DNA from 3 places in the Streptomyces sp. NPDC050636 genome. Region 2 is predicted to be linked to each of the others. Evidence: riboswitches for the same ligand, from Rfam matches in the RefSeq annotation. Region 2 holds a riboswitch; each other region holds the start of a gene.

What was found. A riboswitch is a leader RNA that binds a small molecule or an ion and turns the genes downstream of it on or off. The one in region 2 is predicted to bind cyclic di-AMP.
Positions count from the first base shown of each region.
Region 1: another riboswitch for cyclic di-AMP. It lies ahead of AB0I10_RS21260 (M23 family metallopeptidase); the one in region 2 lies ahead of AB0I10_RS16190 (M23 family metallopeptidase).
Region 3: another riboswitch for cyclic di-AMP. It lies ahead of AB0I10_RS09205 (NlpC/P60 family protein); the one in region 2 lies ahead of AB0I10_RS16190 (M23 family metallopeptidase).

Region 1 covers NZ_JBFAIP010000028.1:18,838-24,173, forward strand. The annotation lists gene AB0I10_RS21255 (GntR family transcriptional regulator) at 1-124, opposite strand, end outside; gene AB0I10_RS21260 (M23 family metallopeptidase) at 375-1,187, opposite strand; cyclic di-AMP (ydaO/yuaA leader) riboswitch at 1,200-1,356, opposite strand; gene AB0I10_RS21265 (pitrilysin family protein) at 1,620-3,029, opposite strand; gene AB0I10_RS21270 (pitrilysin family protein) at 3,026-4,369, opposite strand; gene AB0I10_RS21275 (DNA topoisomerase IV subunit A) at 4,650-5,336, shown strand, end outside.
Region 2 covers NZ_JBFAIP010000017.1:19,486-24,821, forward strand. The annotation lists gene AB0I10_RS16185 (aldo/keto reductase) at 1-907, opposite strand, end outside; gene AB0I10_RS16190 (M23 family metallopeptidase) at 1,113-2,318, opposite strand; cyclic di-AMP (ydaO/yuaA leader) riboswitch at 2,330-2,472, opposite strand; gene AB0I10_RS16195 (DUF2332 domain-containing protein) at 2,767-4,032, shown strand; gene AB0I10_RS16200 (PP2C family protein-serine/threonine phosphatase) at 4,134-5,213, opposite strand.
Region 3 covers NZ_JBFAIP010000006.1:157,650-162,985, forward strand. The annotation lists gene AB0I10_RS09195 (peptidoglycan DD-metalloendopeptidase family protein) at 1-62, shown strand, start outside; gene pcrA (DNA helicase PcrA) at 260-2,728, opposite strand; cyclic di-AMP (ydaO/yuaA leader) riboswitch at 3,177-3,362, shown strand; gene AB0I10_RS09205 (NlpC/P60 family protein) at 3,370-4,533, shown strand; gene AB0I10_RS09210 (hypothetical protein) at 4,802-5,155, opposite strand.

The sequences.
Region 1 (5,336 bases), on a different contig from region 2:
GGGAGACTCCGTACCGCGCCGCCAGGATGTCCTCGATCAGCCGGCTCCCCGGCGCGAGCGCACCGGAGACAATGTCATCGCGAATCGCCGTGCACACCGCATGCGCGGAAATATGGCCTCGCATCGTCCGTGCCTCCGCCGTAATCCCCTGGAAACATCACCGATCGGCGACATTTCCCTAACCCTAGCCGCCGATCGGCGGCTTTTCCGTGACTCTATTCGACTGGGACGGCTTTTCCGACGGACGCCGGGTATTCATGGATATTTTTTGGCCATCGGCGGGGACTTGGCGCCCTGCGCGGCCGGATACGCCGAAGCCCCGGCCGGGGCCGGGGCTTCTCAAGGACGCTGCGACGGAACGGGACGTCGGACCGTCAGATGCTGACGCCGTGCGCGCGCAGGTAGGCGATCGGATCGATGTCCGAGCCGTAGTCGGGGCCGGTGCGGGCCTCGAAGTGCAGGTGCGGTCCGGTGCTGTTGCCGGTGCTGCCGGAGAGGCCGATCTGCTGGCCCGGGGTGATGGTCTGGCCGACCGAGACGCCGAGGGACGACAGGTGGCCGTACTGGGTGTACGTACCGTCGTTCATCTTGATCACGATGTTGTTGCCGTACGCACCGCCCCAGCCGGCCTCGACGACCGTGCCCGCGGCGACGGAACGCACCGACGTGCCGGAGGCGGCGTGGAAGTCGATGCCGCTGTGGCTGCCGGAGGACCACAGCCCGCCGGATGTCTTGTACCCGGTGGACACGTAGGAGCCGGCGACGGGGGCGACATAGGCGTTGAGGCGCTTGCGCTCCGCCTCGCGGGCCGCGCGCTCCTTGGCCTCGCGCTCCGCCTTGGCCTTCGCCTCGGCCTTCTTCTTGGCTTCCTCGGCCCGCTGCTTGGCCTCTTCGGCGCGCTTCTTGGCCTCGGCCTCGGCCTTCGCACGCGCGGCGGCGGCTTCGGCGGCCGCCTCCTGGGCGTCGGCCTGGGCCTCCAGGCGGTCGGCGAGTTCGCCGCCCAGTACGACGGCCCGGCTCAGACCGGTGTCGTGGGTGCTCGCCTCGTCCGTGGCGGCCAGCGCCGGCGACGCCACGGAGGCGACGACGCCGGTGGCCGCGAGGGTGGCTATGCCGGCGATGTTGCGGGTCGTACGAGCGCTGCGGCTCGGACGGCGGTGTTTCCCGGTAGCACGGATGAACGCCATCTGGTGGCTGGTCCTTTCCTTCCTTCTCGCCTACCGGGTTAGCTGACGGGTTCGGAGCAGGAAGGTCTCCTACGGACTCCTCCGGAGAGAGGTCCGATTCACCCCAGGGGACATGTGGGTCCCCGGCTCCCCTGGCTCGCGCCGTACGGGGACTCGGCGATGACTGTCCGGTGCCGCGGTTGCGGCGCACTTCTGGCGAACAGCCGGACCGACGCTAAACGGGACATCTTTCAATCGGCAAACAGAACCGCATTTTTGTGCCATACGCCACACGGGTACGGAGCAACCAGCCGCAACAATCCGGACATACGGGAGATCCCGTGGCGAGCGAGCGCCACGGGATCCCTTTTGTTGCCATATGTCAGGCGGTCATCGTCGTGCCGGACCGCTCTCCAGCCGGCTCCCCGGTCACCTCCGGGTCACCGCGGCAGGTCAGCTGCCGACGACCGTCACCTCACCGATGCCCAGCTCCCGGACGGGCCCGGCGATCTGCGCCGCGTCGCCCACCAGAACCGTCACCAGCCGGTCCACGGGGAACGCGTTCACAGCGGCCGCCGTCGCCTCGACGGTGCCGGTCTCGGCCAGCCGGGCGTACAACTGCGCCTGGAAGTCGTCGGGGAGGTGCTGCTCCACCTGGTCGGCGAGGGTGCCCGCGACGGCCGCCGCGGTCTCGTACTTCAGCGGCGCGACCCCGACGAGGTTCTGTACGGCGACATCCCGCTCGGAGTCCGTGAGGCCCTCGGCCGCCAGAGTGCGCAGCACCTTCCACAGGTCCTCCAGCGCCGGCCCCGTGGAGGCGGTGTCCACCGAGCCGCTGATGGCCAGCATCGCGGCGCCGCTGCCGTCGGCGGAGGAGCGCAGCACCTGGCCGAAGGCGCGCACCCCGTAGGTGTAGCCCTTCTCCTCGCGCAGCACCCGGTCCAGCCGGGAGGTGAGGGTGCCGCCCAGGCAGTACGTGCCGAGGACCTGCGCGGGCCAGACACGATCGTGCCGGTCGGCGCCGATACGTCCGATCAGCAGCTGCGTCTGGACGGCGCCGGGGCGGTCCACGATCACCACGCGGCCGGTGTCGTCGGCGGTGATCGGCGACGCCTTCACCGGCTCCGCGGTGGAGCCGGTCCAGGCGCCGAGGGTGTCGGCGAGCGCCGCGTCCAGGTCGACGCCGGCGAAGTCGCCGACAACGACGGCGGTGGCCGTGGCGGGCCGTACATGGGCGTCGTAGAAGGCACGGACGGCCGCCGCGTCGATCCGCTCGACGGTGTCCTCGGTGCCCTGGCGGGGCCGCGACATCCGGGAGGTGGCCGGGAACAGCTCCTTGGACAGTGCCATGGCGGCGCGCCGGGCCGGGTTGGCGAGCTCGTGCGGGATCTCGTCGAGGCGGTTGCGTACGAGCCGCTCGACCTCGCTGACCGGGAAGGCGGGGGCACGCAGCGCGTCGGCGAGCAGGCCGAGCGCGCGGGCCAGCCGGGACGCCGGCACTTCGAGGGACACCCGCAGCCCGGGGTGGTCGGCGTGCGCGTCCAGGGTGGCGCCACAGCGCTCCAGCTCGGCGGCGAACTCCTCGGCGTCGTGCTTGTCGGTGCCCTCCGACAGAGCGCGCGCCATGATCGTGGCGACACCGTCCAGGCCCTCGGGCTCGGCCTCCAGAGGAGCGACGAGGTTGATCTCGACGGCGACGACCTGCTGGCCGGGGCGGTGGCTGGTCAGGAGGGTGAGCCCATTGGCGAGTTGCGTGCGCTCGGGGGCGGGGAAGGCCCACGGCTTGGGCGCGCCGCCCTGGGGCTGCGGGTGGAAGTCCATGGTGCTCACGATGGACCCTGCGCTGGCAACGGCGTCACTCACTGGGCCGTCTCCTCTTCCTCGGTGTCGGCAGCCGTGTCGGCGGGCTCGGTGGGCTCGTACACGAGCACCGCTCGGTTGTCGGGGCGCAGCCGGGCCTTGGCGACCGCCTGCACCTCCTGCGGAGTGATCTCCAGTACGCGCTGGACGGCGGTCAGCGCGAGCTGCGGGTCGCCGAACAGGACGGCGAAACGGCACAGTTCGTCGGCGCGGCCGCTGACCGTCGCGAGGCGGTCCAGCCATTCGCGCTCCAACTGGGCCTGCGCGCGCTCCATCTCCTCCGGGGTCGGCCCCTCGGCGGCGAAGCGGGACAGCTCCTCGTCGACCGCGCGCTCGATGCCCGGGACCTCCACGCCGCCGGACGTCTTCACGTCGAGCCAGCCGAGCGAGGGCGCGCCGGCCAGCCGCAGCAGGCCGAAGCCGGCGGCGACGGCGCTGCGGTCCCGGCGGACCAGGCGGTTGTAGAGGCGGGAGGACTCGCCACCCCCCAGGACGGTGAGCGCGAGGTCCGCGGCGTCCGCCTCACGGGTACCGTCGTGCGGCAGCCGGTAGGCCGCCATCAGGGCGCGGGAGGGAACCTCCTCCTCGACGACCTCGCGCAGTTCGCCGCCGACGATGTCGGGCAGCGTGCCGTCACGCGGCGGCTGCTTGCCGTCGTGCGAGGGGATCGAGCCGAAGTACTTCTCCACCCAGGCCAGCGTCTGCGCCGGGTCGATGTCACCGACGATCGACAGGACGGCGTTGTTGGGCGCGTAGTACGTACGGAAGAACGCCTGCGCGTCCTCCAGGGAAGCGGCGTCCAGATCGGCCATCGACCCGATGGGCGTGTGGTGGTACGGGTGGCCCTCCGGGTACGCCATGGCCGTCAGCTTCTCGAAGGCCGTGCCGTACGGGACGTTGTCGTAGCGCTGGCGGCGCTCGTTCTTGACGACGTCGCGCTGGTTCTCCAGGGACTCGTCGTCGAGCGCGGTGAGCAGCGAGCCCATCCGGTCCGCCTCCAGCCAGAGCGCGAGCTCCAGCTCATGGGCGGGCATGGTCTCGAAGTAGTTGGTGCGCTCGAAGCTCGTGGTGCCGTTCAGGGAACCGCCGGCGCCCTGGACGAGCTCGAAGTGGCCGTTGCCCTGCACCTGCGCGGAACCCTGGAACATCAAGTGCTCGAAGAGGTGAGCCAGGCCCGTACGGCCCTTGACCTCATGGCGAGAACCGACGTCGTACCACAGGCACACCGCCGCGACCGGGGTCAGGTGGTCTTCGGAGAGCACCACGCGCAGGCCGTTGGCCAGCCGGTGCTCGGTTGCTGTCAGGCCGCCGGAGCCGGCTTGTTCTGTGGCCGTGTGACCCATGGGCATGTACGTCCCTTCGATCCGCTTGCGAGGAAGTTCTGTCACTGTATGCAAGCGCGTCGGCATCTGGCGAAGTTACGGTCCGAGCAGCCCCGTACGGGGGCCTTGTGCCGCTCCCCGGAGAGCCGAAAGGGGAGTCGCGGTCGGCGTTGTCAGTGGGGCGGTCCACAATGGTCCGCGTCAGACTCAGGCAGACTCAGCGGTCGATCCGACAGCTGACCGCCCCGACAGCATTGATCCAACATCGGCAGTAGACGCAGCAGAAGGAGCCGCAGCCGCGATGGCCCGCCGCAGCACGAAGACCCCGCCGCCGGACGACTTCGAGGAGAGGATCCTCGACATCGACGTCGTCGACGAGATGCAGGGTTCCTTCCTTGAGTACGCGTATTCGGTCATCTACTCCCGCGCCCTGCCGGACGCCCGCGACGGTCTCAAGCCCGTGCACCGCCGCATCCTGTACCAGATGAACGAGATGGGCCTGCGGCCCGAGCGCAGCTATGTGAAGTGCGCCCGCGTCGTCGGCGAGGTGATGGGCAAGCTCCACCCGCACGGCGACGCGTCCATCTACGACGCGCTGGTGAGGATGGCGCAGCCGTTCTCGATGCGGCTGCCGCTGGTCGACGGGCACGGCAACTTCGGCTCGCTGGGCAATGACGACCCGCCCGCCGCGATGCGTTACACCGAGTGCCGTATGGCGTCGGCGACGTCCCTGATGACGGAGTCCATCGACGAGGACACCGTCGACTTCGCGCCGAACTACGACGGCCAGGAGCGGGAACCGGTCGCGCTCCCCGCGGCGTACCCGAATCTCCTCGTCAACGGCACGTCCGGCATCGCGGTCGGTATGGCGACAAATATGCCGCCGCACAACCTCGGTGAGGTCATCGCGGCCGCCCGCCATCTGATCAGATATCCGAACGCCGATCTCGACGCCCTGATGCGCTTCGTGCCCGGCCCCGATCTGCCG
Region 2 (5,336 bases):
GGTCCGCGACCGCGAGGAGGGCCGGGAGCTGGGCTACCGTGCGGGCGCTGGCGATGGGGGCGGCGACGGTGGGCTGAGCGGCGAGCCAGGCCAAGGCCACGGTTGCGACTTCGGCGTCGTGGGCCGCGGCGACGGTGTCGAGGGCCTGGAGGACGCGGATGCCCCGGTCGGTTGAGAGGTGCTTGGCCGCGCCCTCGGAGCGAGCGCTGTCGACGGCCGTGCCCGGACGGTACTTGCCGGTCAGGAAGCCGGAGGCGAGGGCGTAGTACGGCACCGCGGCCACGCCGTTGCGGGCGGCCACGTCGGCGAGTTCGCCTTCGTATGTGTCGCGGGAGACCAGGTTGTAGTGGGGCTGGAGGGCGACATAGCGGGCCAGGCCCTCACGGTCGGAGAAGGCCAGCGACTCCTCCAGGCGCTGCGCGGAGATGTTGGAGGCGGCGATCTCACGGACCTTGCCGGCCTGGACAAGGTCGTTGAGGGCGCTGAGGAACTCCGGGACCTCGACCGACTCGTCGTCGTAGTGGGTGTAGTAGAGGTCGATGTAGTCGGTGCGGAGGCGGGTGAGGGACTCCTCGACCGCGGTCTTGATGGTGGTCGCGGAGAGGCCCTTGAAGTCGGGGTGGGCGCCGACCTTGGTGGCGATGACGATGTCGTCGCGGTTGCCGCGCGCGGCCAGCCAGTTGCCGATGACGGTCTCGGATTCGCCGCCCTTGTTGCCGGGCACCCAGGCCGAGTAGACGTCGGCGGTGTCGATGAAGTTGCCGCCGCCGGCGACGTACGCATCGAGGACGTTGAAGGACTCCGCCTCGTCGGCCGTCCAACCGAAGACATTGCCACCGAGGGAGAGGGGCGAGACGGAGAGCGAGCCGAGGGGCTTATGGGGCTTGTGTGTCGGTGTCGCGGTCATGCGTTGTTGCAGCGTTGGGGGAAGGGGAGTTATTCCCCGGATGGCTCCGAGGCGGTCCCTGATTTGGTCCGGATTGATCCCTGGTTGTTCCCGGGCGCTCCCCCGGGTTGATCCCTGGTTCTTCCCAGGTCGACCCCTGGTTCTCCCCGGGGCGATCCCTGGTTCTCCCCGGGTTGTTCCCCTTCCCCCAACCGTCAGGCCGCTGTCAGATGTTGACCCCTTGCTCGCGCAGCCACGGCATCGGGTCGATCGGGTCACCTGCGTCCGGGCGGACCTCCAAGTGGAGGTGGGGGCCGGTGACGTTACCGGTGGCGCCGACGCGGGCGATGACGTCGCCGGTGTTGACCTTGCCGGAGGTCTTCAGCATGGAGGACAGATGGCAGAACCAGAGTTCGGTGCCGTCGTCGAGGGTGAGGACGATGCGGTAGCCGTACGAGCCGGCCCAGCCCGCCTGCGTGATGGTGCCGGAGTGAACCGCCTTGACAGGAGTGCCGGTCGGTGCGGCGAAGTCCTGCCCCGTGTGGTCCGCGGCCCAGCGATCGCCGGCCTGGCCGAAGCTGGCGGTGAGGGTGTACGAGGTGAGGGGGTTGACGAAGCTCCGCGCCAGCTCGGCGAGGCGCTCGGCCTCCGCCTTCCGGCGGGCCTCCTCCTCGGCCTTGCGCTTGGCCTCCAGCGCCGCCGCCTTCTTGGCCGCCGCGGCCTTTTCGGCCTCGTCCTGCTGCGCGGCCGCGTCCTTCGATGCCTGCTCGATGGCGGCGGCCTCCGCGGCGTCGCGTGCTTCCTGCTCGGCGGCGCCCTGCTGCGCGTCGGCCTGCTGCAGGATGCGGTTGCGCAGGGCCTCCCCCGCGCCGCCGCCCTGGGCGGTCTCGTTCTGGGTGAGGCCGGCCTGGGAGAGGGGGGCCGCGGCGTTACCGGAGGCCGGGGCGGCGGAAGCGGAAGAGCCGGAGCCCGAGTCCGAACCCGAGTCGGATATCAGGCCGCCAATGCCGGGGAGGGACTTCGCGTCCGGCAGCTTGTCCGAGAGGTCGTCGGCCATCCCGCCGATGTCCGGCATCGAGATCGGGACCGGCGGACGGTCCTCGGCCGTGGCCATCCCGCCCGCGCCGACCGCCGCGATGACGCCGACGCCCAGGACCGTACCGCTGCGGGCGAGTCCGCCGCCGCGCTGCTTGCCGACCCGGTGCCTGCCGCGGACCGGACGGATGGATTCCTCGGTGGGGTTCCACTCCTCCCACGGTCCGTCGGCATCGCGGATGCCGTCACGCTCGCCGCCGTACCCGAAGGCCGGACCGCGGTGATCGAACCGACCGGAAGCGACAGAAGTGGCAGAAGGGTCGGACCCGTCGAAGGGGCCTCGGTCATCGAGGCCGTTGACGGACGAAGCCTCTGGGGCAGGCCTGTTGGACGCCACGTGGGCGCACTCCTTTCCTTCCTTCTCGCCTACCGGGTTAGCTGACGGGTTCGGAGCAGGAAGGTCTCCTACGGGCGCCATCTGGCGGAGGCGTCCGATTCACCCCAAGGTGGTGGTTCCCCGGTTCCCTTGGTGCAGTTCGAGTTCTGAAGGTGCCTGAAGTGCGCTTGCTGGGATTCGGCGTCGGCGCGCGGTGCCGCCTCTGCGACGGCTGGGACGACCGCGCTGCGTTATCGGACAGTAATAGAGACGGCGGCCGTTTTCCAAGCCTTCCCGCGAATCCGTCTGCTCTTGGCATGAGCTTTGGCGTGGGCTTTTTCGCCCATCGCGGCATTAAACCGGGCGAGTTGACCACGCGTCATCAAACGATCTTGCGGCGATTGTGTGCCAGTCGTTATGCGGAGGGGTGCGCGGCAACTACGGAGAGTGAGAGCAGTAACGTCGGATCATGGTCGTCAACGTCGGGAACGTCGTCAGTAGCGCGCAAGCAGTGGCGGATCGGTACCGGGAGTTCTCCTGGCAGCAGGCACGGGGACGGTCCGACGCCCACGAGGAACTGACCGCACGCATCAGCCAGGACCCGGAGTTCTGCGATCTGCTGTCCGGATCGCTGCCCGCCGGCAACAAGCAGCAGCCGAACCTCCTCCTCGCCGCCGTCCGCTATCTCGACGGCCCGCATGCCGAACAGGGTCCGCACGGCGAGGCGGCGTACGGGCGCTGGCGCGAGTGGACGATCCGGCACTGGGACGAGGTCCGTGCGGTGATCATGCGGCGCTCCAACCAGACCAATGAGCCGGCCCGCTGCGCGACGCTGTTGCCGCTGCTCGCCCGGCTGCCGCAGCCGCTCGCGCTCCTGGAGGTCGGCGCATCGGCCGGATTGTGTCTGCAGCCTGACCGTTATCGGTATCGGTATCAGTACGAGGGGCGGAGCGGTGGCGCGCGTGGTGCGGGAGTCGCGGACGCCACGGGAGTCGCAGGAGTTACGGGAGCTACCGAAGCCGCGGACGTCACGGAACTGGGGGCAGCGGAGAGCCCGGCGACGTACGTATGCCGGGTGAGCGGAGACAGCCGGGCGGGCGGAGCGAGCCGGCAGAGCGGCGAGAGCCGGGCCGGCCTGGGGGCCGGGACGGCAGCCGCCGACGCCACGCCGTCCGACCCGTTCCCCGGCCCGCACCCTGACCCGCTCCCCACCCGCCTCCCCGACATCGTCTGGCGCGCCGGCATCGACCTGAACCCGCTCGACCCGGTCGCCGAACCCGACGACCTCCGCTGGCTGCAAGCCCTCGTCTGGCCGGGCGAGGGGGATCGCGCACAGCGGCTTTCGGCCGCCGTCGACGCGGTGCGGCCGGCGCCCCGCCCGCGGATCGTGCGCGGCGACCTGCTCGACGAGCTGCCCGCGCTCGCCGCCGAGGCCCCGCCCGGAGCGACGCTCGTCGTCTTCCACACGACCGTGCTGGCCTACCTCCCGCTGGCCCGCCGCGAGGAGTTCGCGCGCCTCGTACGGTCGCTGCTCGCCGAGCGGGAGGGCCCCGGGCACTGGATCTCCAACGAGCACCACACCGTCCTGCCGTGGATCACCGCCCCGGCGCACCGCTCCCTGCGCCCCGAGGACACACATCTGCTGACCCTCGCGCTGGACGAGCGCCCGGTCGCCCTCACCGGGCCGCACGGCCAGAGCCTGCGCTGGCTCGACGAGGCGGCGCCGAGGGACTGAGCGGGCGCCCGGCCACCGCGCAGACCGGCCAACCCCTCCCCCACTCCCGCTACGGCCACCGGGCCCGCCCCTACCGCCCCCAAACACCCCCGGGCGCCGTCCTACGCCCCCAACGGCCGCTGCACCGCCAGCAGCGCCATATCGTCCGCCGGTGCCCCGCCCGAATGCCGTGAGACCTCCTCGACCACCGTGTCCAGGAGGTCGTCGGACCCCCGGAAGCGGCGCCCGCGCAACCGCGTCGCCGGCTCGTAGAACCGCCCCACCCGATCGCGGGCCTCGGTCACCCCGTCCGTGAACAGCAGCAGGAGGGAACCGGCCGGGAAGAACGTCTCATCCGTCCGGTCCGGCCACCCCGCCACCTCGCTCATCCCCAGCGGCAGCGCGGGCGAGGCGGGAGCCAGCTCGCACAGGCCGCCGTCCGGAGCGAGCAGCAGGGGCGCCGGATGGCCGCGGTTGAGGACGCGCAGCACGGACTGCTCCTTGGTGGGGATCTCCGCGAGGACGGCGGTGGTGAACCCCTCGTACTCGTCGAGCCCCTCGCGCCGTTTGCCCTCGCGCTGCAGGGCCCGCTCCAGCCGGCCCGCCACCGCCTCCAGGGTGGACTCCTGTTCCGCCGCCTCCCGGAAGGCGCCGACGACGATCACCGCGGCCTCCACCGCTTCCAGCCCCTTGCCCCGTACATCGCCGACGATCATCCGTACGCCGTGCGGGGTGTCCTGCACCGCGTAGAGATCACCCCCGATCCGCGCGTCCACCCGCGCCCCTACGTAGCGCGCGGCGATCCCGAGACCGGCCAGCCGTGCGGGCGGCATGGGCAGCACGGCCCGCTGGGCGGCCTCCGAGACGTCCCGTACGGATGCCAGCTGAGCGTCGCTCATCCGCACGGCCCGGTTGATGCCGAGCGCCAACAGGGCGACGACGAGAACGGTCAGGGATTCGGTGAACGCCTCGGTGTAGTCCTGCATGCTCCGGTAGATGAGGACCCAGACCTCGCCCGCGAGGGCGGCCACGGCCGTGAGGACGGTGCCGCGCAGCGTGTAGAGGGGCGCCGCGACCAGCGGGGCGGCGGAGAAGAACGGCGCGGCGGTGTACTGGTGCGGCGTCCCCATGTCGAAGGCGAGGCCGCCGAGGATCAGGACGGCGGGGAGCCAGCGCGCGATCCGGCGGCCGAGCGGGGACATACGGTCACGGCGCGCCCGCCGTTCCCGCTCACCCGTATGGCTCCTGCCGCCTCGAAGCATCCGCACCGGCCTCTTCCCACTCCCGCCCGTCCGTACGAACACCGCCTACGAACACCACCGTCG
Region 3 (5,336 bases), on a different contig from region 2:
GCGGCGAATCGGCCATCGACCCGCTGTCGTGGCTGCGCAGCCACGACCTCGACCCGAACTGACACTCAGCCCGAACTGGCACCCAGACCGCCAGCCAGGGCGATGGGATCGCTGGCCTGGCATTGCTGGCCAGCCCGCCCCCAGGGGCGGCGGGATGGGATTCCCGCGCTGCCCCTCCGCGCCGCCTCCTCCTCATACTCCGGCAACGATTACAGAGCGTAATTAGTTCCCTTGTTGTTACGCTCCGTAGCGGGGGGGGTTACAGCTTCTCCACCGGCGCATATCGCAGCAGCAGTCGCTTCGGCTTCTCGCCGCCGAAGTCGATCGTCGCCTCGGCGTTGTCGCCGCTGCCCTTGACGCCCACGACCGTGCCGAGCCCGAAGCTGTCGTGTGTGACGCGGTCGCCGATGCCCAGCGAGACCACCGGACGGTCCGTGGCACGGCGGGTCGCGAAGCCGCTCGGCCCCTTCGCCCGGGCCGACGACAGCGTGGACCCGATGCCCCCACCGAGGCCGCCACCGCCACCGCCACGCGATGACAGCCCGCCCATCGAGGCGGACGGCGTCGCGGGCCCCGTGCGCTTCCACTCCACGTGGTCGTCCGGGATCTCCTCCAGGAACCGGGAGGCCGGGTTGTACGACGGCTGACCCCAGGCGCTGCGCATCGTCGAGCGGGTGAGGTAGAGCCGCTCACGGGCGCGGGTGATGCCGACATACGCCAGCCGGCGCTCCTCCTCCAGCTCCTTGGTCTGGCCGAGCGCGCGCATGTGCGGGAAGACGCCGTCCTCCATGCCCGTGAGGAAGACGACCGGGAATTCCAGGCCCTTGGCGGTGTGCAGCGTCATCAGGGTGATGACGCCGGTGCCTTCCGCATCCTCGTCCGGGATCTGGTCGGAGTCGGCGACCAGCGCCACCTGCTCCAGGAATTCGGCGAGGGTGCCCGGGTTCTCCTCGCCGCGCTCCTGCTCGAACTCCAGGGCCACGGCGGCGAGTTCCTGCAGGTTCTCGATGCGGGTCTCGTCCTGCGGGTCGGTGGACGACTGCAGCTCGGCGAGATAGCCGGTGCGCTCCAGGACGGCTTCGAGGACCGTCGCCGGGCCGGCCCCGGACTCCACGATCGTCCGCAGCTCCTCCATCAGGACGTTGAACCGCTTGACGGCGTTGGCCGACCGCGCCGCCATCCCGTACGCCTCGTCGACCCGGCGCAGCGCCTGCGGGAAGGTGATCTTCTCGCGCGCCGACAGGGCGTCGATCATCGCCTCGGCGCGGTCGCCGATGCCGCGCTTGGGGACGTTGAGGATCCGGCGCAGCGGGACGGTGTCCTCGGGGTTGGCGAGTACCCGCAGATACGCGAGGACGTCGCGGACCTCCTTGCGCTCGTAGAAGCGCACACCGCCGACGACCTTGTAGGGCAGCCCGACCCGGATGAAGATCTCTTCGAAGACGCGGGACTGGGCGTTGGTGCGGTAGAAGACGGCGACATCGCCGGCCTTGGCGTCGCCGGCGTCCGTCAGCCGGTCGATCTCGTCGGCGACGAACTGCGCCTCGTCGTGCTCGGTGTCGGCGACATAGCCGGTGATCTTGGGGCCGGCGCCGGCGTCCGTCCAGAGGTTCTTGGGGCGGCGGTTCTCGTTGCGTTCGATGACGGCGTTGGCGGCGGACAGGATCGTCTGCGAGGAGCGGTAATTCTGCTCCAGCAGGATCGTGGTCGCGTCCGGGTAGTCCTCCTCGAACTGGAGGATGTTGCGGATCGTGGCGCCGCGGAAGGCGTAGATCGACTGGTCGGCGTCGCCGACGACGCAGAGCTCGGCGGCGGTCTCGGGCGGGCCGACGAGCTCGCGTACGAGGGTGTACTGGGCGTGGTTGGTGTCCTGGTACTCGTCGACGAGGACGTGGCGGAAGCGGCGGCGGTAGTGGTCGGCGACATCCGGGAAGGCCTGCAGCAGATTGACCGTCGTCATGATGATGTCGTCGAAGTCCAGGGCGTTGGCCTCGCGGAGCCGTGCCTGGTACATCGCGTACGCCTCGGCGAGGGACTTCTCGAAGCCGTCGGCGGCCTGGTCGGCGAAGGTCTCCTCGTCGATGAGCTCGTTCTTGAGGTTGGAGATCTTCGCGCTGAAGGACTTGGGCGGGAAGCGCTTGGGGTCGAGATCGAGATCGCGGCAGACCAGGGCCATCAGGCGCTTGGAGTCCGCGGCGTCGTAGATCGAGAAGGAGGATGTGAAGCCCAGCTTCTTGCTTTCCCGGCGCAGGATGCGGACGCAGGCGCTGTGGAAGGTGGAGACCCACATGGCGTTGGCGCGCGGGCCGACCAGCTCCTCGACGCGCTCCTTCATCTCGCCGGCGGCCTTGTTGGTGAAGGTGATCGCGAGGATCTGGCCGGGGTGGGCGTGCCGCTCGGCGAGCAGATGCGCGATGCGGTGGGTGAGCACCCGGGTCTTGCCGGAGCCGGCGCCGGCGACGATCAGCAGCGGGCCGCCGGTGTGCACGACGGCGGCCTTCTGCTCGTCGTTGAGTCCCTCCAGCAGCGTCGCCGGGTCGACGGCCGGGCGGGCGGCGCCGTCGCGGTAGTACGCCTCGCGGGGCGCGGGCGCGTCGAATTTCCCGTCGAAGAGATCGGCGGGGATCTCCTCCGGGACCGGGCCGTGCTCGTCCTCGGGTGGTGGCGGGGGCTCGTCGCCCTTGGGGCCGAGGTCCGCCAGGAAGCTGTCGTCAAAGAGGCTGCTCATCGCCCACCGAGTCTAGGCCGCCCCACTGACAGCTCGCTGCGGAGTCGGCGATGTCGGGCTGGAGGGGCGTGCGGCCGGGGGGTGGAACGGCTGGTGGCGGGGCTGGAGCAAGGGGGAGTCGCCGTCCCGTGCCGGGCCAAGTCGTGGCCCGTATGAGCCGGGTGCCGGCCCGTGCGGGCCGCGTCATGTCTCGTACGAGCCCGGTCGCGGTCCGTACGAGCCGGGCCCTCCGCCGTATTTGCGGTCCCGTATCAGCCAGGGTGTCGGTTCTCGTCTCCCCGGGAACCGCCCGCCCCGAAGCCGGCAACTGCCACCAGAATCCCCGAAACACATTCAGGTCACGAAAAGGTTTCGGGCATATCGAACATCAGCCTTCACAGGAGCCACACGAGTTGGCTACCGTGCACGATCGGGCAGCCCGCATTCCCGCGGACGACAGCGTCAGCACGGGCCGCCTCCGTCGAGTCCGGCCCTGCCACGAAGGCACCCGGAGCCGGGGACCCACCAGCACCACCGGGGTGAATCGATCGGTACGGCCGCCACTCGCGGACGTACGGACCGTAGGGCAAGCCTTCCGTCAGCGACACCGCCCGAACCCGACAGCTAACCCGGTAGGCGGTCCACGGAAGGAGTCGCCGGCCTTGGCGTCGCATCGCAAGCCGCGCACCCGCGTTCTCACCTCGCCCGGAGGCCGCCGTACGGCAGCCGGGCTCACCACTGCTGCCCTCGCCTCGGTCACGCTGCTCTCGCAGACCGCTGACGCGGCCCCCAGGGCGCCCAAGCCCAGCATCGAAGAGGTCAAGCAGAAGGTCGACGACCTCTACCACCAGGCGGAGGCGTCGACCGAGAAGTACAACGCCGCCAAGGAGAAGGCCACCGAGCAGCGCGAGAGAGTGGACGGCCTGCTCGACGCCGCCGCCAAGCGCGCGGAGAAGATGAACGAGTCCCGGCGCCAGCTGGGCACGTTCGCCTCGGCGCAGTACCGCACCGGCGGAATGAATCCGACGGCGCAGCTGATGCTCGCCAAGGACCCGCAGCAGTTCTTCGACCGCAGCCACCTCATGGAGCGGTTGACCGGCCGCGAGAAGCAGGCCGTCACCGACTACCAGGAGCAGGCGGCGGCAGCGGCCCGGCAGCGCGCCGAGGCGACCCGCAGCCTGGACCAGCTCCAGGATTCCCAGGCCTCGCTGAAGGAGTCCAAGCAGTCCGTCCAGAGCAAGCTGGCCGAGGCCCGGCAACTGCTGTCCCGGCTGACCGCCGAGGAGAAGGCGCGGCTGGCGGCGCTGGAGCGCGAGCGGGAGGCGGAGGCCAAGCGCAAGGCCGAGGAGCTGGCCCGCAAGCAGGCCGAGGCCGAGAAGGAGCGTCAGCGGCGCGAGGAGCAGAACCAGAACGACGGCTCGGACGGCTCGACCGGCGGCCAGACCGGCGGCGGCTCCACCGATGACGGCTCATACGCCGCCAAGGCCGAGAAGGCGCTCGCCTTCGCCCGCGCGCAGATAGGCAAGCCGTACGTCTGGGGCGCAACCGGGCCCTCCTCGTACGACTGCTCCGGGCTGACGCAGGGGGCGTGGAAGGCGGCCGGGGTCGATCTGCCGCGTACGACCTGGGATCAGGTGAAGGTCGGCGAGCGGGTGGCCACCAAGGATCTCCAGCCCGGCGACCTGGTGTTCTTCTACGACGACATCAGCCATGTCGGGATGTACATAGGCGGCGGCAAGATGATCCACGCACCGAAGCCGGGCGCGTACGTCCGCGAGGAGTCGATCTACTACATGCCGATTTACGGGAGCGTCCGCCCGGCCTGAGGCCCGGCCCTCCCCTGAGGCCACCCCCCACGGCCACCCCCCACACGCCACCGCGCGGTCATCGCCTCCGGAGCCCGGAGCGGGATGACCGCGCGGTGAGTCGTCTGTGCGCCAGGTCCGGTCAGGACCGGGGCAGGTCAGGACCGGGGCAGGTCAGGACCGGGGCAGGTCAGGACCGGGGCAGGTCCGGGGCAGGACTGGTCGAGGCCAGGAGTCAGCCCCGTTCAGGACCACCTGGGCCCCGTCTCGGACCCAGCTGAGCCCCGTCTCAGGTCCAGAGCACCGCGATGAAGATGTTGGCGATCGTGAGCAGGCCGACGGCGCCGAAGACCGGCTTGGCGACCTTCTCCTCGTCCCGCTTGACGTAGACCAGCGCCAGGATCACCACCAGCACGGCCATCTTGATGCCGAGCTTGATGTTGTTGAGGCTGTGGCCCTCGGCCTGGTTGAGGCCGACCAGCACGATGCCGGTGACCAGCATCGTCAGCGCGCCGTGCAGCATGGCCGGCACAAAGCGGGCCCCGTCCCCGCTCATTGCCTTCATCTGGGTCAGAAAGCCGCCCAGCAGGGAGGCGATACCGATGATGTGCAGGCCGACGAAGATATTGGTTACTACGTCCATAGTGCGGGATCGTATCCGCCGCATAACACGCGCCCTCGGGCAGGGCGCCCGCAATCGCGCCTTCGGTCACGGCAGGCCGATCCCGGCCCCCGGATGACGGCGGCACGGTCAACGGCGTACGGCCCGCGGTCGAAAGCGAGCAATGCCGGGCAACCCAACTCGCCCCCGTGACGCCCAGGTT